Regions from separate parts of the Caballeronia sp. LZ032 genome, predicted to be linked through region 1. Evidence: riboswitches for the same ligand, from Rfam matches in the RefSeq annotation. Region 1 holds a riboswitch; the other holds the start of a gene.

The links. A riboswitch is a leader RNA that binds a small molecule or an ion and turns the genes downstream of it on or off. The one in region 1 is predicted to bind cobalamin.
Region 2: another riboswitch for cobalamin. It lies ahead of QCE69_RS03000 (TonB-dependent receptor domain-containing protein); the one in region 1 lies ahead of QCE69_RS32020 (CbtB-domain containing protein).

What each region holds. Positions count from the first base shown of each region.
Region 1 covers NZ_JARUXP010000004.1:916,069-930,328, reverse strand. Annotated here, with positions in the region: gene QCE69_RS32075 (alpha/beta hydrolase) at 118-936, shown strand; gene QCE69_RS32070 (efflux RND transporter periplasmic adaptor subunit) at 1,040-2,236, shown strand; gene QCE69_RS32065 (efflux RND transporter permease subunit) at 2,268-5,468, shown strand; gene QCE69_RS32060 (efflux transporter outer membrane subunit) at 5,465-6,988, shown strand; gene QCE69_RS32055 (hypothetical protein) at 7,165-7,389, shown strand; gene ppk2 (polyphosphate kinase 2) at 7,433-8,335, opposite strand; gene lhpI (bifunctional Delta(1)-pyrroline-2-carboxylate/Delta(1)-piperideine-2-carboxylate reductase) at 8,623-9,573, shown strand; gene QCE69_RS32040 (hypothetical protein) at 9,666-9,986, shown strand; gene QCE69_RS32035 (antibiotic biosynthesis monooxygenase) at 10,099-10,413, opposite strand; gene QCE69_RS32030 (DUF1428 domain-containing protein) at 10,461-10,832, opposite strand; gene QCE69_RS32025 (histidine phosphatase family protein) at 10,913-11,470, opposite strand; cobalamin riboswitch at 11,519-11,645, shown strand; gene QCE69_RS32020 (CbtB-domain containing protein) at 11,675-11,908, shown strand; gene QCE69_RS32015 (CbtA family protein) at 11,918-12,721, shown strand; gene QCE69_RS32010 (DUF1289 domain-containing protein) at 12,787-13,023, opposite strand; gene QCE69_RS32005 (cobyrinate a,c-diamide synthase) at 13,020-14,260, opposite strand, start outside.
Region 2 covers NZ_JARUXP010000001.1:638,250-652,509, forward strand. Annotated here, with positions in the region: gene QCE69_RS02965 (LysR family transcriptional regulator) at 1-770, shown strand, start outside; gene lgt (prolipoprotein diacylglyceryl transferase) at 829-1,731, shown strand; gene QCE69_RS02975 (SIMPL domain-containing protein) at 1,766-2,494, opposite strand; gene QCE69_RS02980 (EVE domain-containing protein) at 2,584-3,042, opposite strand; RNA gene ssrS (6S RNA) at 3,138-3,319, opposite strand; gene QCE69_RS02990 (cell division protein ZapA) at 3,448-3,762, opposite strand; gene QCE69_RS02995 (ATPase) at 3,759-4,145, opposite strand; cobalamin riboswitch at 4,430-4,764, shown strand; gene QCE69_RS03000 (TonB-dependent receptor domain-containing protein) at 4,875-6,761, shown strand; gene QCE69_RS03005 (iron ABC transporter permease) at 6,788-7,810, shown strand; gene QCE69_RS03010 (ABC transporter ATP-binding protein) at 7,807-8,601, shown strand; gene cobT (nicotinate-nucleotide--dimethylbenzimidazole phosphoribosyltransferase) at 8,612-9,679, shown strand; gene QCE69_RS03020 (adenosylcobinamide-GDP ribazoletransferase) at 9,681-10,442, shown strand; gene QCE69_RS03025 (histidine phosphatase family protein) at 10,427-11,002, shown strand; gene QCE69_RS03030 (cobalamin-binding protein) at 11,003-11,899, opposite strand; gene cobD (threonine-phosphate decarboxylase CobD) at 11,896-12,918, opposite strand; gene cbiB (adenosylcobinamide-phosphate synthase CbiB) at 12,920-13,861, opposite strand; gene cobU (bifunctional adenosylcobinamide kinase/adenosylcobinamide-phosphate guanylyltransferase) at 13,878-14,260, opposite strand, start outside.

The DNA.
Region 1 (14,260 bases):
CCGAATTGTGTTGCCGGATTATAGGCATTTATCCAGAAAGGCGCGGCCCCCAGAATTCGCAGCATCGCAACTTATGCGCGCAGGCCTTGCAGCACGGGCCCCGCACCACGAATAACCATGGCAACACTGTTGGAACTGGAGTCGAGCCCCCGGCTGTGCATCGAGGATGTGCGCATCACGGGTCACACGCAGCCCATCACGGTGCGCAGCTATCGTCCTGCATCGGATGGGAAGGTCGTGCCCATCGTGCTCTATTTTCACGGCGGCGGTTTTATCGGCGGAACGCTCGAAGACGCGGACATCGCCGCCGCGACCATTGCGCGCGATACACCCGCATGGGTCGTGTCGGTCGGCTATTCGCTCGCACCCGCGTTCCCGTTTCCGGCCGCGCCCGAAGACGGCTATCGCGCGGCGCAATGGGCCGTGGCGCATGCACGCGGACAGCGTGCGGATCCGTTGCGCATCGGCATCGCGGGTCATGACGCGGGCGGCAATCTTGCCACGTGCGTGGCTGCCATCGCGCGTGATCGCGGCGATATCCGCATGTCCGCGCAGGCCCTGCTGGCGCCGCTGCTCGATCCGAGCCTGACGCGCATGGCCGACGAACGGAAGGTGCTGTGCCCCGATTTCGAAGCCTGCGATTGCGCGCAGTGGTATCGCGCCTATCTGCCGAACCCGTCGCAACGCCTGCATCCGTACGCGGCGCCGCTCGAATCGCGGCGCCTGGGCGGACTGCCGCCCGCGATGATCGCGAGCGCCGAGCACGATCTGCTGCATATCGAGGCGGAAAAATACGCCGGCGAACTGATCGCCGCAGGCGTGCCGACTGAAGTCACGCGTCATGGCAAGACCTCGCACCACGCATTGGCCGCGCACCCGGATGCGCTTGCCGATGTCGTCGCGTTCTTCAGAAAGCGGCTGGCGCGCACCAAATAAGCGCGGGAAGCCGGTTCGCAACGTTCGCAACATCAACGCAAGAATCGGCACGCCAGCGCAGCACCACACAACAACAATCTCAACGCAACCGGAGCCTCTCACCATGTTCTTCACTCGCAAACGCATCTACGCCACGCTGGGCGCGGCAGTCATCATTGCCGGCGCGGGCGGCTATACCGCTCTGCACGGCCACGGCGACGCGGCCATGAACGAAGCCAAGGCCGCCGCGCATAGCCCGACGGCCACCGAAGTGGACGTCGCCACCGTGATCGCCCGGACCATCACTGACTGGCAGAGCTATTCGGGCCGGCTGGAAGCGGTGGATCACGTCGATATCCGTCCGCTCGTGCCGGGCACCATCGTCGCCGTGCATTTCAAGGACGGTCAGCTCGTGAAGAAGGGTGATGCACTGTTCACCATCGATCCGCGCCCGTACGAAGCCGAAGTGGACCGCGCGCAGGCGCAGCTCGCGGCGGCCCAGGCGCGCAACGGCTACACGTCGACCGACGCCGCGCGCGCCGAACGGCTGCTCGCCGACAACGCCATCGCCAAGCGTGATTACGACGAGAAGCAGAACGCCGCCCGCGAGGCCGTCGCCAACCTGAAGGCCGCGCAGGCTGCGCTCGAAGCCGCGAAGATCAATCTCGCCTACACGCACATCACGGCGCCGGTGTCGGGCCGCGTGTCGCGCGCTGAGCTCACGGTGGGCAACATCGTGTCGACGGGTGCGAACGCGCCGCTGTTGACCACGCTGGTGTCGGTCTCGCCGATCTACGCTTCCTTCGACGTCGACGAGCAAACCTATCTGCGCTATCTCGGCCGCGATGCGGGTTCGAAGGTGCCGGTGTCGCTGGGTCTCGCGAACGAGGATGGGTATTCGCGTGATGGCGTCGTCGATTCGGTCGACAACCGCCTCGATACCACCTCCGGCACGATCCGCGTGCGCGCGCGCTTCAACAACCCGGACGGCTCGCTGGTGCCGGGGCTCTATGCGCGCGTCAAGGTGGGCGGCGGCACGCCGCATCCGGCGGTGCTCGTCGAGGACGAGGCTATCGGCACGGACCAGGACAAGAAGTACGTGATGGTCGTCGACAAGGACAACCGCGTGCAGTACCGCGAAGTCACGCTCGGTCAGACGCATGAAGGCTTGCGCGTCATCAGCAAGGGCTTGCAGCCGGGCGAGCGCATCGTCGTGAACGGCTTGCAGCGTGTGCGTCCGAACGACGTGATCAAGGCCAACAACGTCGCGATGAACAACGACAGCGATGCTCCGGTCGTGAAGACGGCATCCGCGCAGTAATGCGCGTCATCCGCAACAGACAGAACTCGTCATGAATATTTCCAAATTTTTCATCGACCGCCCGATCTTTGCGGGCGTGCTCTCGGTGATCGTGTTGCTGGCGGGCGTGATCGCCATGTTCAAGCTGCCGATCTCCGAGTATCCGGAAGTCGTGCCGCCTTCGGTCGTCGTGCATGCGCAGTATCCCGGCGCGAACCCGAAGGTGATTGCCGAGACCGTGGCTTCGCCGCTGGAAGAGCAGATCAACGGCGTCGAGGACATGCTGTACATGCAGTCGCAGGCGAACAGCGACGGCAACCTCACGACCACGGTCACGTTCAAGCTCGGCACCGATCCCGACAAGAACACGCAGCTGGTGCAGAACCGCGTGAACCAGGCGCTGCCGCGTCTGCCGCAGGACGTGCAGCGGCTCGGCGTGACGACCATCAAGTCCTCGCCGACGCTCACGATGGTGGTCCATCTGAACTCGCCCAACGGCCGTTACGACATGACGTATCTGCGCAACTACGCGCTGATCAACGTGAAGGACCGGCTGGAGCGCATCGCGGGTGTGGGTGAAGTGCAGCTGTGGGGCTCGGGCGATTACTCGATGCGCGTGTGGCTCGATCCGCAGAAGGTCGCGCAGCGCGGCCTCACGGCCACTGACGTCGCGAACGCGATCCGCGAGCAGAACGTGCAGGTCGCGGCCGGCGTGATCGGCGGCTCGCCCACGCTGCCGAACGTGCCGCTGCAACTGAACGTGAATGCGCGCGGCCGCTTGCAGAACGAAGCCGAGTTCCGCGATATCGTGCTGAAGACTTCGCCGGACGGCGCCGTCACGCATCTCGGCGATGTCGCGCGTGTCGAGTTGGCAGCATCGGAATACGGTCTGCGCTCGTTGCTCGACAACAAGTCGGCGGTGGCCATCGCGATCAACCAGCAACCGGGCGCGAACTCGCTGCAGATCTCCGACGAAGTCCGCAAGACCATGAAGGAACTCCAGGCCGACATGCCCGCAGGCCTCGAATACCAGATCGTCTATGACCCGACGCAGTTCGTGCGTTCCAGCATCGAAGCGGTGATCCATACGCTCGCTGAAGCCATCGCGCTGGTCGTGCTCGTGGTGATCGTGTTCCTGCAAACCTGGCGCGCATCGATCATTCCGCTGCTCGCGGTGCCGGTGTCGATCGTCGGGACCTTCTCGCTGCTGCTTGCGTTTGGCTTCTCGATCAACGCGTTGTCGCTGTTCGGGATGGTGCTGGCAATCGGTATCGTCGTCGACGATGCGATCGTGGTGGTCGAAAACGTCGAGCGGAACATCGAGGCGGGTCTGTCAGCACGAGAGGCCACCTATCAGGCGATGCGCGAGGTCAGCGGACCCATCATCGCGATTGCGCTGACGCTGGTGGCCGTGTTCGTGCCGCTCGCATTCATGTCCGGTCTCACGGGGCAGTTCTACAAGCAGTTCGCGATGACCATCGCCATCTCGACGGTGATCTCCGCGTTCAATTCGCTGACGCTCTCGCCTGCGCTCGCCGCGCTGCTGCTGAAGGGCCACGATGAACCGAAGGACTGGCTCACGCGCGCCATGGATCGCGTGTTCGGCGGCTTCTTCCGGGGCTTCAACAAGGTCTTCCATCGCGGTTCGGAAGCGTATGGCAAGGGTGTGAAGGGTGTGATCGGCCGCAAGTCGATCATGATGGTGGTGTATGCCGTGCTGCTCGCGGGCGCGGTGCTGATGGGCAAGGTCGTGCCGGGCGGTTTCGTGCCCGCGCAGGACAAGGAGTACCTCATCAGCTTCGCGCAACTGCCGAACGGCGCTTCGCTCGACCGCACTGAAGGCGTGATCCGCCAGATGTCGGCTATCGCGCTGAAGCAGCCGGGCGTGGAAAGCGCGGTGGAGTTCCCGGGTCTGTCGGTGAACGGCTTCACCAATTCGTCCAGCGCGGGCATCGTGTTCGTCACGCTGAAGCCTTTCAAGGACCGCGTGCATGACAAGGCGCTGTCGGCCAATGCCATCGCGGGTGCGCTGAACCAGAAGTACGCCGGCATCAAGGATTCGTTCATCGCCGTGTTCCCGCCGCCGCCGGTGCTGGGGCTGGGCACGCTGGGCGGCTTCAAGATGCAGCTGGAGGATCGCGGCGCGCTCGGCTATGCAGCGCTCGCCGATGCCACCCAGGCATTCATCAAGCGCGCTTCGCAGACGCCCGAACTCGGACCGACGTTCTCGAGCTATCAGATCAACGTGCCGCAACTGAATGTCGATCTGGACCGCGTGAAGGCGAAGCAGCTCGGCGTCTCGGTGACGGATGTGTTCGACACGATGCAGGTCTATCTCGGCTCGCTGTACGTGAACGACTTCAACCGCTTCGGCCGCGTGTATCAGGTGCGCGTGCAGGCGGATGCACCGTTCCGTGCGCATCCGGAAGATATCGGCTTGCTCAAGACGCGCAATGCGAATGGCGACATGGTGCCCTTGTCGTCGCTGGTGAAGGTGTCGCCGACCTACGGGCCGGAAATGGTCGTGCGCTACAACGGCTACACGGCGGCGGACATCAACGGCGGCCCGGCTCCGGGTTATTCGTCGGGACAGGCGCAGGCGGCGGCGGAACGCATTGCGGCGGAAGTGCTGCCGCGCGGGATCAAGTTCGAATGGACCGATCTCACGTATCAGCAGATCCTCGCGGGCAACGCAGCGCTGTGGGTGTTCCCGATCAGCGTGCTGCTGGTGTTCCTGGTGCTGGCCGCGCTGTATGAAAGCCTGACGCTGCCGCTCGCGGTGATCCTGATCGTGCCGATGAGCATTCTGTCCGCGCTGCTCGGCGTATGGCTCACGGATGGCGACAACAACATCTTCACGCAGATCGGCTTGATGGTGCTGGTGGGGCTGTCGGCGAAGAACGCGATCCTGATCGTGGAGTTCGCACGCGAACTGGAGATGCAGGGACGCTCCATCGTGCAGGCCGCGATCGAAGCGAGCCGGCTGCGTCTGCGCCCGATCCTGATGACGTCCATTGCGTTCATCATGGGTGTGGTGCCGCTCGTGCTGTCGTCGGGCGCGGGTTCTGAGATGCGTCACGCAATGGGTGTCGCGGTGTTCTTCGGCATGCTCGGCGTCACGTTGTTCGGTCTGATGCTGACGCCCGTGTTCTACGTGATCCTGCGCAAGCTGTCGCGCACCGAACACGTGACGGACAAGCATGGCTCGCATCCGCAGATGCGCGGTATCGGTGCTTCGCCTGAAGCGCAATGAGGTCGATGATGAACAAGTTGCATATGAAACGATGGTTGGGTGTGCCGGGCCTGATGGCGGCGCTGCTGGTGGTTGCGGGCTGCTCGCTCGCGCCCACTTACGAAAAGCCGGATGTCGGCGCGCCGTCCGCCTACAAGGAAACGCCGCAAAAGACGCTGGACGCATCGGAGGCGGGCACCTGGAAGACCGCGCAGCCCTCGGAAGAGATGCTGCGTGGCGAATGGTGGACGATCTTCGGCGACGCTTCGCTCAACGATCTGGAAAAGCAGGCGCAGGACGCGAACCAGAACCTGAAGGCGGCGGCCGCGCGCGTGAAGGAAGCGCGCGCGATCAACCAGACGGCGCGCGCGGGGCTGTTCCCGACGCTCGACGCGGGCTTCGGCCCGACTCGCGAGAAGTTCTCGCCGGCATCGCAGTTCCTGCCGGCGAATGCCAATGTGCCCGCGCAGACCTTGTGGCGTGCGCAGGCGAGCGCGTCGTATGAAGTGGATCTGTTCGGCCGCGTGTCGAACTCGGTGCAGGCGGCCAACGCGGACACTGCGCAGAGCGAGGCGCTGTTCCGCTCGGTGCAGCTGGCGCTGCAAGCGGACGTCGCGCAGAACTACTTCAACCTGCGCGAGCTGGACGCTGAAACCGACGTCTTCACGCGCACCGTGCAGTTGCGCGAACAGGCGCTGAAGCTGGTGCAACGACGCTTCACCGAAGGCGACATCAGCGAGCTGGACGTTGCTCGCGCGAAGTCGGAGCTGGCGACTGCCCGGTCCGACGCGATGACCGTGCAGCGTCTGCGCGCGGCCTCCGAGCACAGCCTCGCGGTGCTGCTCGGCAAGACGCCCGCGGAGTTCTCGATGGCCGCGAATCCGCTCAAGCCGGTCACGATTCGTGTCCCGCCAGGGCTGCCTTCGGCGCTGCTCGAACGCCGTCCCGACATCGCCGCAGCGGAACGCGCGATGGCCGCAGCCAATGCGCGCATCGGCGTGGCGAAGGCGGCTTTCTTCCCGTCGCTGACGCTGACGGGCTCGGGCGGCTTCGAGTCGGCGACGCTCGGCGATCTCTTCAACTGGTCGAGCCGCACGTTCCTGCTCGGGCCGTTCGCGGGCACGGCGCTGAACCTGCCGATCTTCGATGGCGGCCGCCGCAAGGGCAATCTCGCGAATGCGCGGGCAGTGTATGAAGAGGATGTCGCGAGCTATCGGCAGCAGGTGCTCGTGGCCTTCCGCGAAGTGGAGGACAACCTGTCCGATCTGCGCATTCTCGAAGACCAGACCGCGACGCAGGACGATGCGGTGAAGTACTCGGTACGCGCCGCGCAGCTGTCGCGCACCCAGTACACGGAAGGCGCGGTGAACTATCTCGATGTCATCGACGCCGAACGCACGGTGCTGCAAACGCAGCGGTCATCGGTGCAGTTGCAGGGCTTGCAGGCGGTATCGACGGTGAATCTGATACGCGCACTGGGCGGCGGCTGGGGCGATGCGAAGCCCACGCCGGTGCCTGACGCGAGTCTCGCGCAGAAGTAACGCAGAAGTAACGTGAACATGGCCCTGCCTCGCGCAGGGCCATTTGCATGAGGGCCGACGGCTCATGCGCATTCACGGCTGATTGTTCGCTTCACGGAACATATGTCTTCACCTGCGGAGCGTTTATCCGCGAGGCTCCAGTCCATAAAATACGAACATGGGATAAGGAGCCGAAGATGAAAGACTTGATAGCAAAACAACTGTATCAGCCGGCGGTGGTGCTGCCACTGCTGCTGTTGATGCGCCTGATGGTCACGCTCGACTTCAACCTCGCGCAGGTCATGTTCGTCGTGATGCTCAAGGGTTCGCAACAGGCGTATCAGTTCGCGCTGCGCCATGCATTCACGCGCCGGCGCGATGTCGAAAGAGTGAAGCACGTTCCTTGCAGCAACTGCTGCTGAACCGGTTCGCGCTTCGACAAACACACTCGATCAATAACTTGCTTCAATAAACCTCAGGAACGTACAGCTCATCCGGCACGGGTTGCCGGAGATAGTCAGGATTGAACACGCGGTCGGGTAGCTCGATCGGCGAATGCTCCACATCGTGATACGGCACCTGGTTCAGCAGATGGTGGATGCAGTTCAGACGCGCACGCTTCTTGTCCACTGCATGCACAACCCACCACGGCGCCTCCGGAATGTGCGTGCGCGCCAGCATGACTTCCTTCGCCGCCGTGTACGCTTCCCAGCGGCGACGGCTTTCAAGGTCCATCGGGCTCAGCTTCCACTGCTTGAGCGGATCCTCGATACGCGCCTGGAAGCGCACTTCCTGTTCGTCATCGGTGATCGAGAACCAGTACTTGACGATCTGGATGCCGCTGCGCACCAGCATCTTCTCGAACTCGGGCACCGAGCGGAAGAATTCCTCATACTCCTCATCGGTACAGAAGTTCATCACGCGCTCGACGCCCGCGCGGTTGTACCAGCTGCGGTCGAACAGCACGATCTCGCCGGCTGCCGGCAAGTGCGACACATAGCGCTGGAAGTACCACTGCGTGCGCTCGCGATTGTTCGGCGCGGGCAGGGCGGCGACGCGGCAGACCCGCGGATTGAGACGCTGCGTGATGCGCTTGATCGCGCCGCCCTTGCCGGCCGCATCGCGTCCTTCGAACAGCACGACCAGACGATGACCCGTATGCACGACCCAGTCCTGCAGCTTCACGAGCTCGCCTTGCAGACGGAACAGTTCGCGGAAATAGGTCTTGCGCAGCGCGCGCTCTTCATCCGAGAAGGTCGATTCACCGTCCAGAAAGCGGTCATCGATTTCCATCTCGAACTCTTCGTCGTAACTGTCGATGAGGTCCGCGTGGAAACGGCGCTGCTTGTCCGTCGTGTCGATGCTCATGGTTGGCTCCGTGATTGTGTGCTGGGCTGTCGTGGTGCATTGCGCCAGGCGGCGCGAGACGAAGACGCGGGTCCGCCGAGTATGACCGTCGCCAGTGGCAGGCATGTGACAACGGCGCTCCCGCCTGACTCGTCGAACAGGGAAATCATTGTGACAGGCGCGCGCCGCGCCGGTTAAGTGGCTTTATGACGCGGTCGCGCCGTCGTTGTGCGCGCCGTTAGAATAATTCCGCGCTTCAATGGCATGCCGATGGCATGTCCACTTTCTTCCAGCCAGACGAGAACACGATGACCCCAACGCCACGCGCCCTCCAGAGTTTCGACGACGTGCAGACCGCCCGTCTCGTGCCGTACAACCGTCTCGTGGACACGCTCGCCGCGACCATGCTCGACTACGCGGCGGGGCGCATCGTGAGTCCGGAGCGCATGGTCGTGCCGATCGAAGGCGGCGTGATGCTGTCGATGCCCGCGAGCGCCGCCGATCTCGCGATGCACAAGCTCGTCAACGTGTGCGCGGGCAACGGCGCGCTCGGCCTGCCGACGATTCACGGTCAGGTTACCGCCTACGATGCCGCCACCGGCGTGCCGCAATTCATGCTGGACGGCCCCACGGTGACCGGGCGGCGCACGGCTGCGGTTTCGATGCTGGCGATCCGCGCGCTGCACGGCGCCGCGCCGCGCGAGGTGCTGGTAATCGGCACGGGCAGGCAGTCGGCGTTTCACGTCGAGGCGCTGGCGGCCGTGTATCCGGAGGCACGCATTCTCGTGCAGGGTTCGCGGGCGGAGCGTGCGCGCGCGTTCTGCGACGCGCATGCGGCGCCCGGCCGCCACCTCGCGCCGCTCGAGGCGGCGGAGATCCCCGCATCGGTCGATGTGGTGATCGCCGCGACCACCAGCAAGACGCCGGTGTACACGGCGCCTCCGCGCGCCGGACGGTTGGTGATCGGCGTGGGCGCCTTCACCGCCGATGCCGCCGAGATCGCTGCTGAGATCGTGCATGGCAGCGCGCTTTACGTGGACGATCTGGCCGGCGCCCGCCACGAAGCCGGCGATTTCATCCTGGCAGGCGTCGAGTGGGGCGCGGTGCGGGCGCTTGCCGAGGCGCTGGCGGCTCCGGTTTCGGCGGACGCCGCCCCCCGGCCCGTCATGTTCAAGTCGGTTGGCTGCGCGGCCTGGGACCTGGCGGCATGCCGCGTCGCGCGGGTGATTTTGTCGGAGGAAAGCCCGGGCGGGGGCTGATTGAAGCTGCTTGGAACGGTCCTTGCTGTCAGTTGGCTTGATGACGAGGCGCGCAACGGCGTGTCCCTGCAATTCAGCCAGCGAACACACTCATGAAGAGTCGATACGACAGCAAGTGGCACCCCTGGATCCCCGCCCACGAGGACGGCCATGAAAGCGGCGGCGCGGCAAGCGCAAGCCGCCCGCCGCGCCCCACGCCCAATGCCGCGCCGCCCGCGGCCTACTTCATCTCGGTACTGGAACTGGCGACCGGCGAAAAGCTCGGCAACGATGAGCGTCTGCGCGCCGTGGCCATGCTCGAATCGCAGTTCGGCGCGGGCCGCCCGCGCACGCTGAAGGAGGCGGTGCGCATCTGCGCCGCGGCCATCGATTCGTCGACACTCCAGCGTATGGCGCGCGGCGCGAAGGCCTGACAGGAAGTTCTGACAAGCGCCTGTCGGCGAAGCGCGTTTTTTCATACGTGTGTAAAACGCGCGTGCTCCGGGCGCGAACGGACGGCTGAATGGACCGGTCGTTCGCCGGACCTCACTTGACCGTCTGGATCACTTCGAAGCCTTCGAACTCCGGATGTCCGAGGTAAAGCTGGCGCGTTTCCCCGCCCGCATTGCGGTGCGCGGCGCGGAACGCGTCGGAACGCGTCCAGTCGTCGAAGGACTCTCGGTTTGCCCAGATTGTGTGGCTCGAATAGAGCACATGGTCGTCCTTCGTGGGTCCCTTCAGCAGATGAAACTCCACGAAGCCCGGCACGTCCTTGAGATGGGTATCGCGGCTGGTCCAGAGGCGTTCGAAATCGGCTTCGGCGCCGGGTACGATCTTGAAGCGGTTCATGGCGATATACATGTCGATGCAGTTCCTTTGCGGCAAGCGCGGTCAGACAACAAAAAATACTAGTCGCGTCCAAGTTCGACGATGGCATTGAACCCGCCGAAAAACATCCGTTGCGCATCGAAGGGCGGCTCGCCGGTTTCCATCATGGCCTTGAGGCGCGGGTCTTCCATCACCTTCGCATTGACGCGGTCGCGTTCCTCGCGCGACGCATAGACGATATACGAGAACACCACGGTCTCGCCTTCCTTCATCTGCACGCTCTGCGGGAAGGAGGTGAGTTTGCCGGGCTTCACGTCATCAGCGACAGCTTCCACGAACTGCAGCGCGCCGTGCTCCATCCAGATCTTGCCGGCCGCTTCGGCCATGGCCCGGTAGGCTTCGATCTTGTCGGACGGCACGGGTACGACGAATCCATCCACGTAATGCGCCATGTGTATCTCCTGAGCGGTTTGATAGCGGGCTCGCGCAATCGCTGCGCTGCATGCTTGGAGCGTCCTGCACGCGCTGAAGTTCAGGCCGGCGGGAACAGGCTCACCGTCCAGTCCTGTGCGCTTCGACTGCGGGTCAGGACGGTGATGGAGCACGGCGCGAAGTTCATCGCATAGACGGAGGTCAGCGGCTTGCGCTGCGCATGCGCGACGGCCACCTTTACGACGATGCCATGCGTCACCACGATGCAGCGCTCGCCGCGCATCTCGCGTTCGATCCGGTCGAGACCTTCGACCACGCGCACAGCCAGCATCCCGATGCTTTCGCCACCGTGCGGACGCGCCCGCGGATCGGTTAGCCATGCGCTGAGTTGCGCGGCTTCGCCATCGGCGAGTTCGCGGATGGAACGTCCGCGCCAACTGCCATAGTCGATGTCGTCGAAGGCGGCATCGATGTCGACATCAGGCGCGATGCACGCCGCCATCTCGCGCGCCGCGCGGGCCGGGCTGGAGATCACGCGCGCGGTGTCATCGGCGGGCAAGGGCGCGTGCGGGGTGTCATCGGCGGGTTCGTCGCCGACAGGAAAGCGGCCGGTTTTCATCGCGCGCGTGGCGGGGTGGCAGAGGAGAACGAGTTCCAAGGCAATCGGCGGTTCTGAGGTTATCGTTTTACTTTGCGGGCAATCGTCATAGAATGGCAAGCCTGCAGTGCGAGGAAGCCGGTGCAAACCCGGCACGGTCGCGCCACTGTAAGCGGTCCGTCAGCGCCATGAGGCGCGCCGCGAGTCAGACCCCGCTGCATGCTCTTCGTCAATCGGGACGCGCCTATCCCTTGGAGAAACACCATGAATGCTTCCAACGCGCCGGGCTTTGCCGCACCGGTTTCCCCTTCCTTCGACGCACCCGTGCCGCTGCCGGTGCGCGAAGTCCTGCCCTGGGCCGTGTTCATCGGCCTGATCCTGCTGATCGCGATTTATTTCGTCGGCGCCGAACAAGGCGCGACGTCGATCTTCTCGGGCATGTACATCCACGAATTCGTTCACGACGGCCGGCATCTGCTCGGCTTTCCCTGCCACTGAGGGCGCAGCATGATTCGCACCCTGCTGATACGCGGCATGCTCGCGGGACTGGTCGCGGGCCTCATCGGCTTCGGCTTCGCGCGTGGCTTCGGCGAACCTTCGGTGGCGCAGGCCATCGCCTTCGAAGAGCAGCATGAGCATGCGGAGGCCGCGCCTGCACACGAGCACGAGCACGGTCATGCAGCCGCCAATGCCTCCGCGAACGCGGACCAGAGCCACGATCACGGCGATGAAGAACTCGTCTCACGCGGCACCCAGGCGGGCCTCGGCTTGTTGACGGGCGTCGTCGTGTTCGGCACCGCGCTGGGCGGGATCTTCTCGCTCGTCTTCGCGTTTGCGTATGGCCGGCTCGGCGCGTTGCACGCGCGGGGCACGTCGGCGCTGCTGGCCTTGTTCGGCTTCGTGAGCGTGGCCATCGTGCCGTTCCTCAAGTACCCGCCCAATCCGCCTGCCGTGGGCAATGCCGCGACGATCGGACCGCGCACCGCGCTGTTCTTCACCATGGTGGCGATTTCGATTGCGGCCATGGTGTGGGCCGTGCGCTGGCAGCGGCGTCTGACGGCACGGCAAGGCGCATGGAACGCAACGCTCGTCGCCGCGCTCGCTTACGTGGTCGTGATCGTGATTGCGCAGGTCGCGCTGCCGCACGTCGATGAAGTGCCCGAAGGCTTCTCGGCGTCCTTGCTGTGGAACTTCCGCGTGACCGCCATCGGTATTCAAGCGCTGATCTGGACGACTCTCGGGCTTTTGTTCGGTGCGCTGGCCGCGCGTGAACTCGAACGGCCGCCAGTGCGGAGAATGGCTGCGGCCTGAATCGTCAAATCGCCTGTACTGACATGACGAAGCCCGCGTTCCGTGAGGAGCGCGGGCTTTTTTGCTTAACGACGTTGTGCCGCGCGGCGGGCCAGCAGTTCATCGAAGAGCGCGCGCTTCGCGTCATCATCGAGCGAACGGAAGGTCTTGATCTCCTGGCGGCTTCTGAAACAGCCGAGGCACAGGCCGGTATCGGCGTCGAGCTTGCAGACGTTCGTACAGGGCGAGCCGACCGGTTCCTGCGTCATGGCGCGCTCGATGGTGAAGGCCAGGTCCAGCGGTGCTTGAGTGTCTTGCGTCATGAGAGCGAGGCGCCGCGAAACAGCGCGGCAGTTGCGGCCGGGTTCGACGGCCAGTAAGCGTGCATGTAGGTGGCCGTCACCGGTCCATGCCGATAGAGGGCTTCACCCTCGGCGCCCGTGGTCGCGTGTGCGGCCTTGAGCACGGGTTGCAGCGGGGTGTCGAGCGTCGAGTAGTGGAACGTGTGGCCCGTCATCGCGCCGTGCGCGGTGTCGATGCGCTGCATCGCGAGGCGCGACAGCTTGCGCTGCATGAAGGCCGCGCCGGGCAGGATGCCGAGCATTGCGTGCTGCGCGCCGTCGAGGACCGTGAGCGACTCGACGAGATACAGCATGCCGCCGCATTCCGCGACGACCGGCTTCGCTTGTTCGACATGCGCATCGATCGATGCACGCGTGCGCCGGTTGCCGGCCAGCGTGGCCGCGTGCAGTTCCGGATAGCCGCCGGGAAGGTAGAGCGCATCGGCAGCGGCGGGCACGGGTTCGTCGGCGAGCGGAGAGAAGCGCTCGATGCGCGCGCCCATCGCGGTCAGCAGATCCAGATTCGCCGGATAGATGAACGAGAACGCGGCGTCGTGCGCGACGGCGATGCGCACGCCTTCGAGAAGGCGCGGCGGCTCGGGCAGGGTCGCGTCGTCGAACTGCACGGGCGGCGGCAGGTCGCACAGCGAGGTCTGTGCGATGGCGTCGGCGGCGCGGTCGAGGCGTGCATCGAGGTCCGCGACTTCAGCGGGCTGCGTCAGACCGAGGTGCCGTTCGGGCAGCGCGATATCGTCGGCATTGGACAGATGCCCGCAGTAAAGCAGCCCTGCGGGAATGGTCTCGGACAACATCTGCGCATGGCGCGGCGACGCCACGCGATTGGCGAGCACGCCGTGGAACGGCACATCCTCGCGATAGCGCGCGAGTCCGAATGCGATGGCGCCGAAGGTCTGCGCCATGCCGTGTGCGCCGATCACCGCGAGCACCGGTACCTTGAATGCGGCGGCGAGGTCGGCGCTGCTCGGCGTGCCGTCGAACAGGCCCATCACGCCTTCGATCAGGATCAGATCGGCCTCGCGCGCCGCCTGGGCGAGCAGCGCGCGGCATGCGTCGAGGCCCACCATCGACAGATGCAATGAATACACGGGCGCGCCGCACGCGCGTTCGAGGATCATCGGATCGAGAAAGTCCGGGCCGGTCTTGAAGACGCGCACCTTCAGTCCGCGACGCGCGTGGTGGCGCGCCAGCGCGGCAGTGA
Region 2 (14,260 bases), on a different contig from region 1:
TGACGCCGGTCGGGAAGGATCTGCTGCCCGAGGTGCGGCGCCTGCTCGCGTCGGCGGATGCGCTGCGGCCGCTGGCGCAGTCGCTGGCGCGCGGCGAGGCGGGCGTGCTGTCGCTCGCGTTCGTCTCCACGGCCGACTACGGCTTGCTGCCCGCGCTGCTGCACGCGTTCGGCGCGCGCCATCCGGGCGTCCGGCTGCAACTCACCGAAGCCACCAGCGACGTGCAGATCGAGGAACTGGTCGCCGGCCGCATCGACGCCGGACTCGTCATTCCGCCGCTGCCGGCGCGCCATGCGGGCGCGCTGTCGTATCTGCCGGTGGCGCGCGAGCCGCTGGTCGTCGCGATGCCCGCCGCGACCGCGCGCGAACTCGGGCAGGGCGAGCTGGAGTGGGCGGACACGCGCGTCGAGCTGGGCGCGCTGGCCGCCGCGCCGCTCATCGTGTTTCCGCGGCGGCTTGCGCCCGGCCTGTACGACAGCATCATGGGCTGCTACGGCGCTGCCGGCCTGACGCCGCGCATCGGCCAGGAGGCCATTCAGATGCAGACCATCGTGAGCCTGGTCTCGGCGGGCATGGGGGTCGCGCTCGTGCCGCGTTCGCTGCGGCATCTGCGGCGCACGGGCGTCGTGTACCGGCCGTTGCGCGCGCCGGAGGACCCGGCGATGCTCGTCGAAACCGGGCTCGTGTGGCGCGCGGCGGAAGTGAGCCCGGTGCTGGCCGGCTTCATCGACATCGTCCGTTCGCGGGCGCAGGGCGCCGGTTCTGTATGATGCGGCCTTGAGGTTCGCTCGAGGCCCCCTCGAAGTCCGTCAGCTCTTTGACATCAGCATGCTCATACATCCCAATTTCGATCCCGTCGCCATCCATCTCGGACCGCTCGCCGTACGCTGGTATGGCCTCATGTATCTCGTGGCCTTCGTGTCGGCCATTGTCATCGGGCGGCTGCGTCTGCGCCTGCCCTATGTGTCGCGCCAGGGCTGGACCGCGAAAGACATCGACGACATGCTGTTCTACGGCGTGCTCGGCACGATTCTCGGCGGCCGCATCGGTTATGTGATTTTCTACAAGGCGAGTTACTACGCCGCGCATCCGCTCGACATCTTCAAGGTGTGGGAAGGTGGCATGTCGTTCCACGGCGGCTTCCTCGGCGTGACGCTCGCCATGGTGCTGTTCGCGTGGCAGCGCAAGCGCACCTGGCTGCAAGTGACCGATTTCGTCGCGCCGATGGTGCCGCTCGGACTCGCGGCGGGTCGTCTCGGCAACTTCATCAACGGTGAACTGTGGGGCCGCGTGACGGACCCGAACGCGCCGTGGGCGATGCTGTTCCAGAATTCGACCAACGACGACGCCGTGTGGCTCTCGAAGAATCCGCAACTGGACGCGCAATACCATCTCACCGAGATTTTCCAGCGCTATCACATGCTGCCGCGTCATCCGTCGCAACTGTACGAGATCGCGCTGGAAGGGCTGGTGCTGTTCATCCTGATCTGGACGTTCTCGCGCAAGCAGCGGCCTGTCGGCGCCGTGTCCGCGCTGTTTCTGATCGGCTATGGACTGGCGCGCTTCACGGTGGAATTCGCGCGCGAGCCGGACGACTATCTCGGCTTGCTCGCATTCAATCTCTCGATGGGCCAGTGGCTCTCGCTGCCGATGATCATCGCCGGCGTGCTGATGATGGTGTGGGCGTACAAGCGCAATCTGCGCCTGCCGCCCGAATCCGCGCAGGCCTGACTGAGATGCGGGGCGCGAGCGCCCCGCGTACCGCTTACCGCCCCATCTGCACGGAGCCGTTCACATCGACGGTCACGGTCGTCGTGCCGGCTTCCATCGCGATGGGCGCGGCCATCTTGGCATCGGCGCTCATCGCGCGTGACTGCATCATCATGACCGGGCGTGGCTGAACGCCGCTGTGTCCGATGTTCACTTCCCTGATCGAGTAGTTGCTGTAGCCGAACGACTGCGCGGCGGTTTGCGCCTGCTTGCGGAACGAGTCGATGGCCTGCGTCACGAGTTTCTGCTCGGCCGCGCGCTGTGCTTCCGGCGACAGCGAGAAGGCCACGCTGCCCACTTGCATCGACGCACTCATCCGGCCGGCGAGCTTCGAGGCCGCCGCGAAGTCATGCGATTCGAGCACGACTTCCGTGCGGCCGCGCCAGGCGGAAATCTTGCCGTCGCGATCGGTGGACGGATACACGGTGAACGAACCGCTCCTGGCCGTCACGCCGTCGACGCCCCGCGCCTCGCGCAAGGCCGACTCGGCGCGCTGATTGAGCGTGTTGGTGAGGGAGGAGGGATCGGCGGCTTCCTGTTCGTAGAACAGCGTGATGGTCACGACATCCTGCGCCACCTGCGCGCTCGATTGCGCCGACAGTGACAGCACGCCCGCGGGCTGCTGATTGATCACCGTCTGCGCGGCGGCGGATTGAGAGAAGGTGAACGCGGCGCCGGACATCGCGAACAGGGCGAGGGCGGCGGCAGTTTTCTTGTAGGTCATCGAAGGCTCCAGACGCAAAGGCAATCACGTATTGCGTCGCATGATGTGCGACGGCCTTTAGGCGGCACCCGTGCGTCGTAAGTTCCTTGTTAGACGAGACGCTCGGTAATGAAGCGCCATTGCGCATCGGTGACGGGCGTGATCGAAAGACGATTGCCGCGTGCGAGTAGCTGCATGTCCGCGAGTTCAGCATGCTCGCGCAACGTGGCGAGCGGAATCAGCGGCGTCTTCTTGACGAACTTCACGTCGACCAGCATCCAGCGCGGCGTTTCCTGCGTGGACTTCGGATCGTAGTAGTGGCTGTTGGAATCGAACTGCGTGGGGTCCGGATAGGCAGTAGAGCAGACCTTCGCGATACCCGCGATGCCCGGCTCCGGACAGCTCGAATGATAGAACAGCACGCCGTCGCCGACCTGCATCTGGTCGCGCATGAAGTTGCGCGCCTGATAGTTGCGCACGCCCGTCCACGGCAGGGTTTTCTTCGGCGCGTGCGCCAGGTGATCGATGCTCGCTTCGTCCGGTTCGGACTTCATCAGCCAGTAGCGCATGGTTGTTCGTTATGCGTGATCGACGATGGAATGAGGAATGCAGAAGCACTGCTGCAAATGAAAACGGCATCGGGAAAACCGATGCCGTTTGAGATGAGGTCCCCGCCATAGCCGCTAGGCCGGCATCCTGAACCTGGGTTCAAGATTGGTCGCGGTAAGCAACACTTCGGGTACATCGGACTAGCGACGCGCGCGCCCATGTTGCAAGGTTCCGCAACCGTGCCAATGTAGCATTGGTTCAAGGAATATATGACCTTGGCGTACCAGGCAGGGAAACGTCACTCTACACCAATCGTTTGCCTTCTGCAGCCCCGGTGCGGTTTCTTTTTTCGATCGACGTGGCGCGCTGATTGTGCCTTTGCCAAGCCTTCACAAACACGGCTTGATCAACCGCATCAACGCGCTTTATTGCACTTCGTATTGTGCAATGACGGCGCCGAGCTGCTCGTTCATCGAGTGCATCGTGCGACGGATTTCCTCGGCGGGGAAGGCTTCGCCGTGACGCACGCTGTCCTGCAACTTGAGCAATTCCGACGCCAGCGACAACGCCGCCATCACCGCGATGCGATCCGTGCCGCGCACGTTGCTCGCGTTGCGCACCTTGTTCATCTCGGCATCGACGCGTGCGACGGCTTCGCGCAACGCACCTTCCGTCTCAGGCGAGCAGGCGAGGCGATAGGGCTGCCCGAGAATGGAGACTTCGATTTGCGTGGTCGTCATGCCTTCTCTCCTTGATGATGCTCGCCGTGCAATTCCGCTTCGGACGCATGGGCATGTTCATGCGCTTCCGGCGAATCGGCTTCGAGGAGATCGAGTTGATTGTCGGCTTCGCCGTGCTGCGCGGACTTTGCGCGCGGCAGCTTTTCGAGGATCGCGTTGAGGCGGACCTGCGCGTCGTCGATCTTGGCGGAGAGGGAATCGCGTTCGGACTGCAGCGTGTCGCGTTCTTCGCGGACTTGCGCGAGGTCGGCCTGGAGATTGGCGTACTCGGTGCGCAGTTGCTCGAGTTGTTCTTGCAGCGCGGCACGCGCCTGATTGTGGCGCTCGCTGATCTGGATCAGCCGGCCGATGTTTCCTGACAGTGATTCGAGTTCGTTGAGCATGTGCTGCGTCCTCTAAAGACCTCGCATTTTAGCGCGGTTCAACGGAGCTACCGATAATTGTCTCGTTTCGAGACGTAACAGCACGCGATCTTGCGCGCAAACCCCGGGTTCTCGCGCATCTCGCAATGCATTCGTGTGCAGAAAACACGAGCGTTGATTTGCTCGTGCATGCAGTCAGGCTGATTCTCGCTCGCTGAGTTCGTTTGTTCTTTGCATCTTCACGCGCCGCCTGCTGTCCTTCGCGCCAGGGTTCGCCGTTTCTTGACGGTCCCCACCCGCGCTCCTACACTTGCCGCACTTCTGGTGCTCGCATGCGCGGCTCTCGCGCATGCAGTCAAACGGGAAACAGGGAGCGAAGTCCTCGAAGCAGCCGAACAAGTGAACGGCGGCCGGACAGGACGGAGCCAACCTGTGCTGCCCCCGCAACGGTAAGCGACCGCAACGCAAGTTGCAAGTCGTCTCATACGCGTTTTTGCAGTGCGGGCGCATGGATCCATCCATACGCCGGGCCGCTCGTCGGCCTCTGCAAGAAACGTGTCGACGCCACTGCGCATGATGCGCGGGAAGGCGGGACGATGCGTCGCCAGCCCGGATACCGGCCAGAGTGCCACGCGCCTGCCGCCGGTCATCGCACGATCACTGCATGATCCCGAACGGCATGGCGCGTTCGTCGCGCATCGAACCTCGCGGGGAGCGGGGCCGCGCTCATCCTCCACGGGAACACTCGTCATGCAATCGCCATGGGCCTCCGTCCGGGACGGCCTCTCCAGTCGCGGCCTCGCCGCTGCCACGTTTCTCCTGCCGCTCGCCGGCGTCGCGCAAGCAGCGACGACCACCGCCACGGATGACGCTTCGCAAACGCTTGCGCCTGTCGTTATTACTGCCACGCGTGCAGCGCAGCCGCTCGCCGATTCCATTCCGCAGACCTCGTTGTTCGATGCACAGGACATTGCCGACAGCAACGCCGACGACGCACTCGGCCTCATCGCGCTCGCGCCCGGCGTGCAGGTCACGCGCAACGGCGGACCGGGCGCGAACTCGGGACTCTTCATTCGCGGTGCATCGTCGTCGCAGTCGCTCGTGCTGATCGACGGCGTCCGGGTCGAATCGGCATCGCTCGGCGCGGCGCAACTGTCGCAAGTGATGCTCGACCAGATCGGCCGCGTCGAGGTGGTGAATGGCAATGTCTCGGCGCTGTATGGTTCCAGCGCGATCGGCGGGGTCGTGCAGATCTTCACGAAGGAGGGCGAGCCGCATCCGCCGCGCTTCAGCTTCGAAACCGAGCTCGGCAGCTATCACACGCAGCGCCAGTCCGCCGGCGTGAACGGCGCGCTGGACCAGGACGGGCGCACCACCTTCAGCCTGAACGTGTCGCGCGAAAAGACCGACGGCTTTTCGTCGATCGATCCGAACCTCGCGCCCGGCGCGAATCCCAACGCGAACGGCTATTTGAACGAGAGCGTCGCTGCGACCTTGCGCCACAGGTTTAACGAGCAATGGGATGCGGGCGTGCGCTTCCTGCAGTCGAACGGCATCAACAGCTTCGACGATGCCTACGGCCAGCCGACCGATCTCAACGAATCGCATAACCGCGTGCGTTCGGCGTCGGTGTTCGCCAACGGCAAACTCACCGGCAACTGGACCACGCACTTCACGATCGCGCAGGGCCAGGACCGCGCGAACATCGAGCAGAACGGCGTCTATACGAGCCGCTTCAATTCCGAGAACCGCCAGTACACGTGGCAGAACGACATCCGCATCAGCGACGCGCACACGTTCCTCTTCGGCTACGAGCACCTCGACCAGACGCTCGATTCCGATCAGTTCAGCGCCCCCGACCGCCACGTGAACTCGGTGTTCGCGGGCTATGTCGGCCATCTGGGCGCGAGCGAATTCCAGGCGAACCTGCGTCACGACCAGTATTCCGATTTCGGCGGCGCGAACAGCTACTATCTCGGCTACGCGTACAACATCGACGCGCACTGGAAGGCGAGCGCGAGCTATGCGGCCTCGTTCCGCGCGCCGAGCTTCGACGATCTCTACTATCCGTCCAGCGGCAATCCGTCGATTCAACCGGAGCGCAGCCATTCGGTCGAAGCGGCGTTGCAGTATGCGTCGAGCGGACTCGGGGTATTGCGCGTCACGCTGTTCCAGACGCGCTACTCGAACCTGATCGACTACGTGTCCGACGGCGGCTTCTACTACACCGCGCAGAATGTCGGGCGGGCGAAGGTGCAGGGCATCGAGGGATCGTGGGCGGGGCATGTCGGCAGAACGGATGTGCGCGCGGGCGTCACGTTCCAGAATCCCGTCGATGAAACGAATCACCAGGACCTGACGCGACGCGCGCGGCATTTCGCGACGCTGAGCGCGCATCGCACGATCGGGCGCTGGCGCGTAGGCGGCGAGTGGCTCGTGAGCGGCCAGCGCAGCGATTACGATTCGACGCTGGCGGGCTACGGCATCGTGAACCTGTCGGCGCGCTATGACATCTCGAAGTCGTGGACCGTCACGGCGCGCGTCGACAATCTCTTCGACAAGGACTATGAGCTTGCGTATGCCTACAACACGCCGCGACGCGGCGTTTATCTCACGCTGGGCTGGCATCCGTCGTGAGCCGCGCGCCTGAGCGGTTGCGCGGCATGAACGGCGCGCGCGCCGCCGCGATTTGGGCCTGTCTCGCCGCCGCGGCGTGCGCGGTGCTGATCGCCTCGCTCGCGCTGGGCAGCGTCGCGCTGCCGCCGTCGCGCGCGTTCGCGGCGCTGCTTCATGCGCTGCCTCATGCGCTTTTCAATGCGCGCGCCGCCGTGCCCGATATCGCCGACGACATCGTGCTCACGCTGCGCCTGCCGCGCGCCCTCGCGGGCTTTGCGTCGGGCGCGCTGCTCGCGCTGGCCGGGGCGCTGTTGCAGGTGCTGCTGCGCAACCCGCTGGCGGAACCCTACGTGCTCGGCGTCTCGGGCGGCGCGGCCAGCTTCGCGCTGGCGGCAATGCTGGTCTCGCTGCCGTGGTGGGGCGTCGATCTTGCCGCCTGCGCCGGCGCGTTCGCATCGATCGTCCTCGTACTTGGACTGGCGCGCCGTGATCTGTGGCGCGGCACGCAGGACGCATCGCCGCGGCTCTTGCTGACGGGCGTCGTGATTGCATCGGGCTGGGGTGCGCTCATCACGCTGATGCTGAGCGTCGCGCCCGAAAACCGCCTGCGCGGCATGATCTTCTGGCTGACCGGCGATCTCGACGGCGCCGCCACGCCGTGGCCCGCACTGCTGGCGCTGGTGTTCGCGCTGTTGCTGATTCTCCCCGTAGCGCCGCAGCTGAACGTGCTGCTGCGCGGCGACAGCGCCGCGCAGGCGCTCGGCGTGCCGGTGGCGCGGCTGCGTCTGCGTACCTACCTGGTCGCATCGCTGGCGGCTGCGGCGGCCGTGACCACGGCGGGCACGCTCGGCTTCGTCGGACTGGTCGTGCCGCATCTGCTGCGGCTCGCGTTCGGCAACGATCAACGCATGCTGATGCCCGCCGCCGCGCTGGCGGGCGGTCTCGCGGTGATGGCCGCCGACCTCGCCGCGCGCACCGTGATCGCGCCCGCGCAGTTGCCGGTGGGCGTGGTGACGGCGCTGGCCGGCGTGCCGATGTTCCTCTGGATGCTGCTGCGGAGACCGCGATGAACCTGCATCTCGACGCCATCGCGCTGCGGGCCGGCGAGCGCACATTGATCGACGGCCTGACGCAGACCTTCGCGCCCGGCGAGATGTGGTGCATCGCGGGCCCGAACGGCGCGGGCAAGACGACGCTCATTCACGTGCTCGCCGGATTGAGCGCACCGGTGGCGGGCCGCGTGTCGCTCGATGGCCGCGCGCTTGCGTCGTGGCGTGCCGCGGAGCTTGCACGCGTGCGCGCGCTGATGCCGCAGGCGACCCACGACGCCTTCAGCGCCAGTGTGCTGGACACCGTGCTGCTCAACCGCTTTCCGTATCTGACCGGCTGGGGCTGGGAAAGCGCCGACGATCGCGCCGCCGCGCACGCGGCGCTCGACGCGCTCGGCCTCGCGCCGTTCGCGACGCGCGACGTGCTCACGCTGTCGGGCGGCGAACGGCAGCGGGTCGCGCTCGCGGCCGTGCTGTGCCAGAACGCGCCGCTGCTGCTGCTGGACGAACCCCTGGCGCATCTGGACCTGCATCATCAGATCGCGTGCCTGCATGCGTTACGCGCGGCGGCGAGTGCGACTGCTCATCCAGCGGGCCCCGCCCGCACCGTCGTGTTCTCGTGCCATGACCTGAATCTCGCGCGCCGCTTCGCGACGCATGCCTTGCTGCTCGATGGCCGCGGCCACGCCTGTGCGGGCCCGGTCGCCGAGGTGCTGACGCCGGAACGCGCCAGCGCGGCGTTCGGCTATCCGTTGGCGCTGCTGCGCGACGGCGATCACGAGGCGCTCGTGCCTTCCATCCCACGTTTCTGAAGGAACATCGATGTCCACGCTCAACGACGTCCCGCTCCCGCCCGCACTCGACCGTTCGCTCGAAGCCGAACTGCGCCGCGTCATCGACATGAAGACCAAGCCGCGCGGCAGCCTCGGGCGGCTCGAAGCGCTCGCGCTGCAAACAGGACTGATCCAGCGCACGACGAAGCCGCGCATCGTGCGTCCGGCGATGATCGTGTTTGCCGCCGATCACGGGATCGCCGCTGAGCAAGTGAGTTCGTATCCGCAGGAAGTGACCGCGCAGATGGTCGCGAATTTTCTGGCGGGCGGCGCGGCGATCAATGCGCTGTCGCGCTCGGTGGGCATGACGCTGGAGATCGTCGATGCGGGCGTCGCGACGCCGATTCCGGCTGTGCAGGCAGGTCCGGACGTGGGCTATGAACGCGAGTCGCTCGGCCCCGGCACGCGCAACTTCGCGCGCGAGCCCGCGATGTCCCGCGCGACCGCGCTGGACGCCATCGCGCGCGGCGCGGCGTGCGTGCGCCGGCATGCGGCGTTGGGCACGAACGTGATCGGCTTCGGGGAGATGGGGATCGCGAACACGTCGGCGGCGGCGTGCCTGATGAGCCGCCTGTGCGGCGTGCCGATCGACGACTGTGTCGGCCGCGGCACGGGTCTCGACGATCGCGGTCTCGCGCACAAGCGCGAGGTGCTGGGCCGCGCGCTGGCGCTGCATGCCGATACCGGCGATGCCGTCGATACCCTCGCGACCTTCGGCGGCTTCGAGATCGCGATGATGACCGGCGCGTGTCTCGAAGCCGCGCGTGCGGGCATGACGATCCTCGTCGATGGCTTCATCGCGACGTCGGCGCTGCTGGTCGCCGCGACGCTCGCGCCGGAGGTGCTCGACTACTGCGTGTTCGCGCATGCATCGGACGAGACCGGTCATCGGCGCATGCTCGCGCATCTCGGGGCTGCGCCGCTGCTGCAACTCGACCTGCGTCTGGGCGAAGGCACCGGCGCGGCGCTCGCGCTGCCGGTTTTGCGCGCGGCCGTCGCCTTCCTCGATGAAATGGCGAGCTTCGAGTCGGCGGGCGTGTCGGATCAGGCCGGCTGAGATGCCGCGCCCGCTCGACGAACTGCGTTACTTCTTCACCGCGCTCGGCTACTTCACGCGCGTGCCGGTGCCGCGCTGGGTCGGTTTCGAGCGCGACTATCTGAACGCGGCGGCGCGCTATTTTCCGCTGGTGGGCGTGCTGGTGGGCGCCGTTGCGGCGCTGGTCTGGCTGGCTGCGTGGCGGGTGTTTCCGGCGGGCGTCGCCGTGCTCCTGTCGATGGCCGCAACGCTCGTGCTGACCGGCGCATTCCACGAAGACGGCTTGGCCGATTGCGTCGATGCCTTCGGCGGCGCGTACACGAAGGACGATGCGCTGCGCATCATGCACGATTCGCGCATCGGCGCTTTTGGGGCGATCGCGCTCGTGATCGCGCTGGCGCTCAAGTGGCAGGCATTGGCCGCGTTGCCGCCGTATCGCGTCGCATGGACGATGATCGGCGCGCACGCCGCGAGCCGCGCCTTTGCGATCAGTTATCTCGTCACCCTCGACTACGTGCGCGCCGAAGGCAAGGCCCGGCCGGTCGCGCAGCGCATGAGTCGGGCATCGTTCGGCTGGGCGCTGCTGTTCGGCGTGCCCTGGCTGTTCGCGCTGGACTGGAAGCTGGCGGGCGTGACGATTGCCGTGCTGTGCGTGCTGCGCTGGCTGATCGGCCGGTACTTCGTGCGGCGCATCGGCGGCTATACGGGCGACTGCCTCGGCTTCGCGCAGCAAGTGTTCGAAATCACGATCTATCTCGTCGGGCTCGCATGGATCTCGTTCTGATCCGCCATCCGGAAGTGGCCATTGAAGCAGGCGTCTGCTACGGGCAGACGGATGTGCCCTTGCTGCGCGACGTCGCTGAGTCGGCGCTCGACTTGGCGGCGCGCATGCAGGCGCTGAAGGTGCCTGGCTGCGTCGCGGGCTGGCACGCCAGTCCGTTGCTTCGCTGCGCATCGCTCGCCCGTGCGCTTTTGCCGGATGGCCCGGTCCATCTCGATCCTCGCCTCGCCGAGATGAACTTCGGCGCGTGGGAAGGGCGTGCGTGGGACGGCATCGAGCGCGCGCTCATCGATGCCTGGGCGGCCGACATCGAGCATGCGCGTCCACATGGCGGCGAGAATCTGGTGCAGTTCGCGCGCCGCGTGATCGCGTGGTTCGACGACACCTGCGCCGGCGAGCAGACGGTGCACGTCGTCGCGCATGCGGGCGTGATGCGGCTGCTGGCGGCGCACGTGCTGGGCATCGCGAATGAGCACGCGCTGCAATGGCCGCTCGATTTCAACGGCATCGCATGGTTCAGGCGCGTGCGCGGACAGTGGCTGCTGGTGCGCTGGAACGCGTGACTAGCGGGTCCGGCGTGCGCGGGCGTCGTCGAGATCGCGGCACAGTTGCGCCGCGCCCAGCGCGAGGCGGGGTGTCGGCCGGTTGATGAGATCGCCGTCGATGCCGAACAGATTGCCGCGCGCCACAGCGGTCAGCGCGGTCCAGCGCCGCCAGCGGTCGAACGCCGGCAAGGGCCGGTCCGGCGGCGTCGCGCCGGCCGTCGCGGTGACGATGGCTTCGGGATTCGCCGCGAGCACCGCTTCCGCCGAGACCGTCGGCACGCGCAGCGGCTCGGCCGCGAACACGTTCACGCCGCCGCACAGCGTGATCACTTCATCGAACACATTGTCGCGATTGAGCGTCATCAGCGGCTCGTCCCAGACTTGATAGAACACGCTCACGGGCGGTCGCCGGGCATAGCGCTCACGCAGTTGCGCGATGTCGTTCGTGAAGGCATCGGCGGCGGCGCGCGCGGTGGCCTGCGTGCCGAGCAGCGCGCCGAGCTTGGTCAGGCTCGTCGCGATATCGGCGAGATGCTTCGGCTCGTTGAAATAGATCGGCACGCCGAGCGCTTTCAGCCGCTCCAGCTGACGCGCCGCATTGCCATGCCGCCAGACCACGATCAGGTCCGGATGCAGCGCGACGATGCGTTCCAGATCGAGCGCCTTGTTGTCGCCGACGCGGGGAATCGCCTGCGCTTCCTTCGGGTAGTCGCTGTAGCTCACCGCGCCGACTACCCGCGCGCCGCCGCCCGCCGCGAACAGCAGTTCGGTGACGTGCGGCGCGAGGCTGACGACGCGCCGCGCCGGCTGCGCGAGCGTGACGGCGGCGCCGCTGTCGTCGGTGACGGTGATGGCGGCGTGCAGATTCACGCAGACCGCCATCAGCACGCTTGCAAGCAGCGCACGCGCGATCATCCGCGAATCTCCGCCAGCGCGCGCGCCAGACGCACCCAGTCGCCCTCGGCGCCCGGCAGGCCGACGCGCAGGCTCGGCTTCATGCCGGGCAGGTCGAAGAGACGCGTCCAGATGCCGCACAGCGCGAGTTCGTGCTGGAGCGCCGCCGCGTCCGGTACGGGCATCCATGCGAACAGCGGCGTGCCGCGCGCGTCGAGGCCGTGGTCCGCGAGCAAGGCGGCGAGACGCCCGCCGTCGCGATGCAGGCGGGCGCGAGTGTCGCGTTGCCAGGCGCGGTCGGCGAACGCGGCTTCGACCGCATGCCGCGCCGGGCCGCTCACGGTCCAGGCGCCGAGCATCGCGCGCAATGGCTCGGCGACGGCAGGCGAGGACAGCACGAAGCCCGCGCGGATGCCCGCAAGCCCGAAGAACTTGCCCACCGAGCGCAGCACGACCAGACCTTCGCGTACGGTGTCACTTGCCAGCGAGGCAGAGGGATCGACATCGGCGAACGCTTCATCGACGATCAGCGTGCCGCCGCGCGAAGCCAGCCGTTCATGCCAGCGCCGCAGCGTGTCGCGCGGGAGGAGTTCGGCGGTCGGGTTGTTCGGATTCGCGACGATGACGTGATCGAGCGCATCCGGCAAAGCCTGCGTATGAATGTCGAGCGTCACGACCGTATGGCCGCCGCGGCGGAATGCGGGCGCGTACTCGCCGTAGGTCAGCGGCGCGACGCCCACGACGCCCGGCCGCAACAGCGCCGGCAGCGCGCGGATCGCGGCCTGTGAACCCGCGACCGGCAACGCGCGCGGAGCGCCGTAGTAGAGCGCTGCGATGTCGGCGAGACCGTCGTCGTCTTCGGGCAGACGGCGCCAGGCATCGGGCGGCACCGGCGGCACCGGATAGCCGTGAGGATTGATGCCGGTCGAGAGATCGAGCCAGTCTTCGAACGGAATGTCATAGCGGCGCGCGGCTTCGCGCAGGTTGCCGCCGTGGCGCACCGGGGCGTCGGCGTCTTCAGGTTGCGTGGTGTGAGTCATGTCAGCCGCCCGTCGTCACGCTCGCGACGGCGAGCACCAGCAGCACCGCGAGCCACATCAAGGTCGCCCGCTCGACCAGCCGCAATGCCGCGACCACATGCTTCGGATTCGCGCTGTGCCCCGCGCCGAGCGTCGGCCGCGCCTCCAGCTTGCCGTGATACACCGCCGCGCCGCCGATCAGCACGTTCAGGCTGCCCGCGCCCGCGGCCATCACCGGGCCGGCGTTCGGGCTGTCCCAGGAACGCGCCTGGGTGCGCCAGCAGTGCCAGGCCATGTGCGTGTCGCCGGCGAGCGCATAGCTCGCGGCCGTCAGGCGCGCGGGAATGAAGTTGAGCACGTCGTCGAAGCGTGCGGCCGCCCAGCCGAAGCGCAGGAAGCGCGGCGTGCGATAGCCCCACATCGCGTCGAGCGTATTGGCGAGCCGGAACATCAGCGCGCCCGGTCCGCCCGCGACCGCGAACCAGAACAGCGCGCCGAAGATCGCATCGTTGCCGTTTTCCAGCGCCGATTCGACCGCCGCGCGCGAGAGGGCGTTTTCATCGGCCTGCGAGGTATCGCGCGACACGATGCGCGCCGTCAGCGCGCGGGCGCGGTCGAGGTCGCCGAAACTCAGCGCGCGTGCAATCGGCGCGATGTGCTGGCGCAGACTCTTTGCGCCGAGCGCGAACCAGAGCAGCAGCACGTGCACGAGACTCGCGTAGGCGAACGGCAGCACGCTGACCAGCAGCCACGCGACGGCAACCGGCGGCGCCACCAGCGCGAACCACGCGAGCATGCCCGCGGGCCGGGCGCGGAAACCGGTGTTCATGCGCGCTTCGAGCTTCGTCGCGAGCTGGCCGAAGCCGACCAGCGGATGCCGCGCACGCGGTTCGCCGAACAACCGGTCGACGATCACGCCAAGCACCGCCAGCAAGGCCATGGCGTAGACGGAGAGCAGCAACATCGTAGCGATTCCTCCGTCAGCCCTTGAGCACGAGCGGCAAGCCCGCGGCCATCAGCACGGCGCGTGTGCTGGCGGCGGCGACGCGCTGGTTCAGCCGCCCCAGCTCGTCCACATAGAGACGCGTGACCGAGCCGAGCGGCACGACGCCCAGCCCGATCTCGTTGCTGACGACGATGACCTTGCCGCGCACCTCGGCCAATGCGGCGTCGAAGTCGGCGAGGGCGGCCTGGGCGCGCTCGGGTAATACGGCGATGTCGTCGCCGTCGTTGTCGGACGAGAACAGCAGGTTGGCAAGCCACAACGTGAGGCAATCGATCAGCACGCAGCCATCCGCGCGATCCGCCTTGCGCAGCGCGCGCGCCAGATCGAACGGCGCTTCGACCAGCGGCCAGTGCGCCG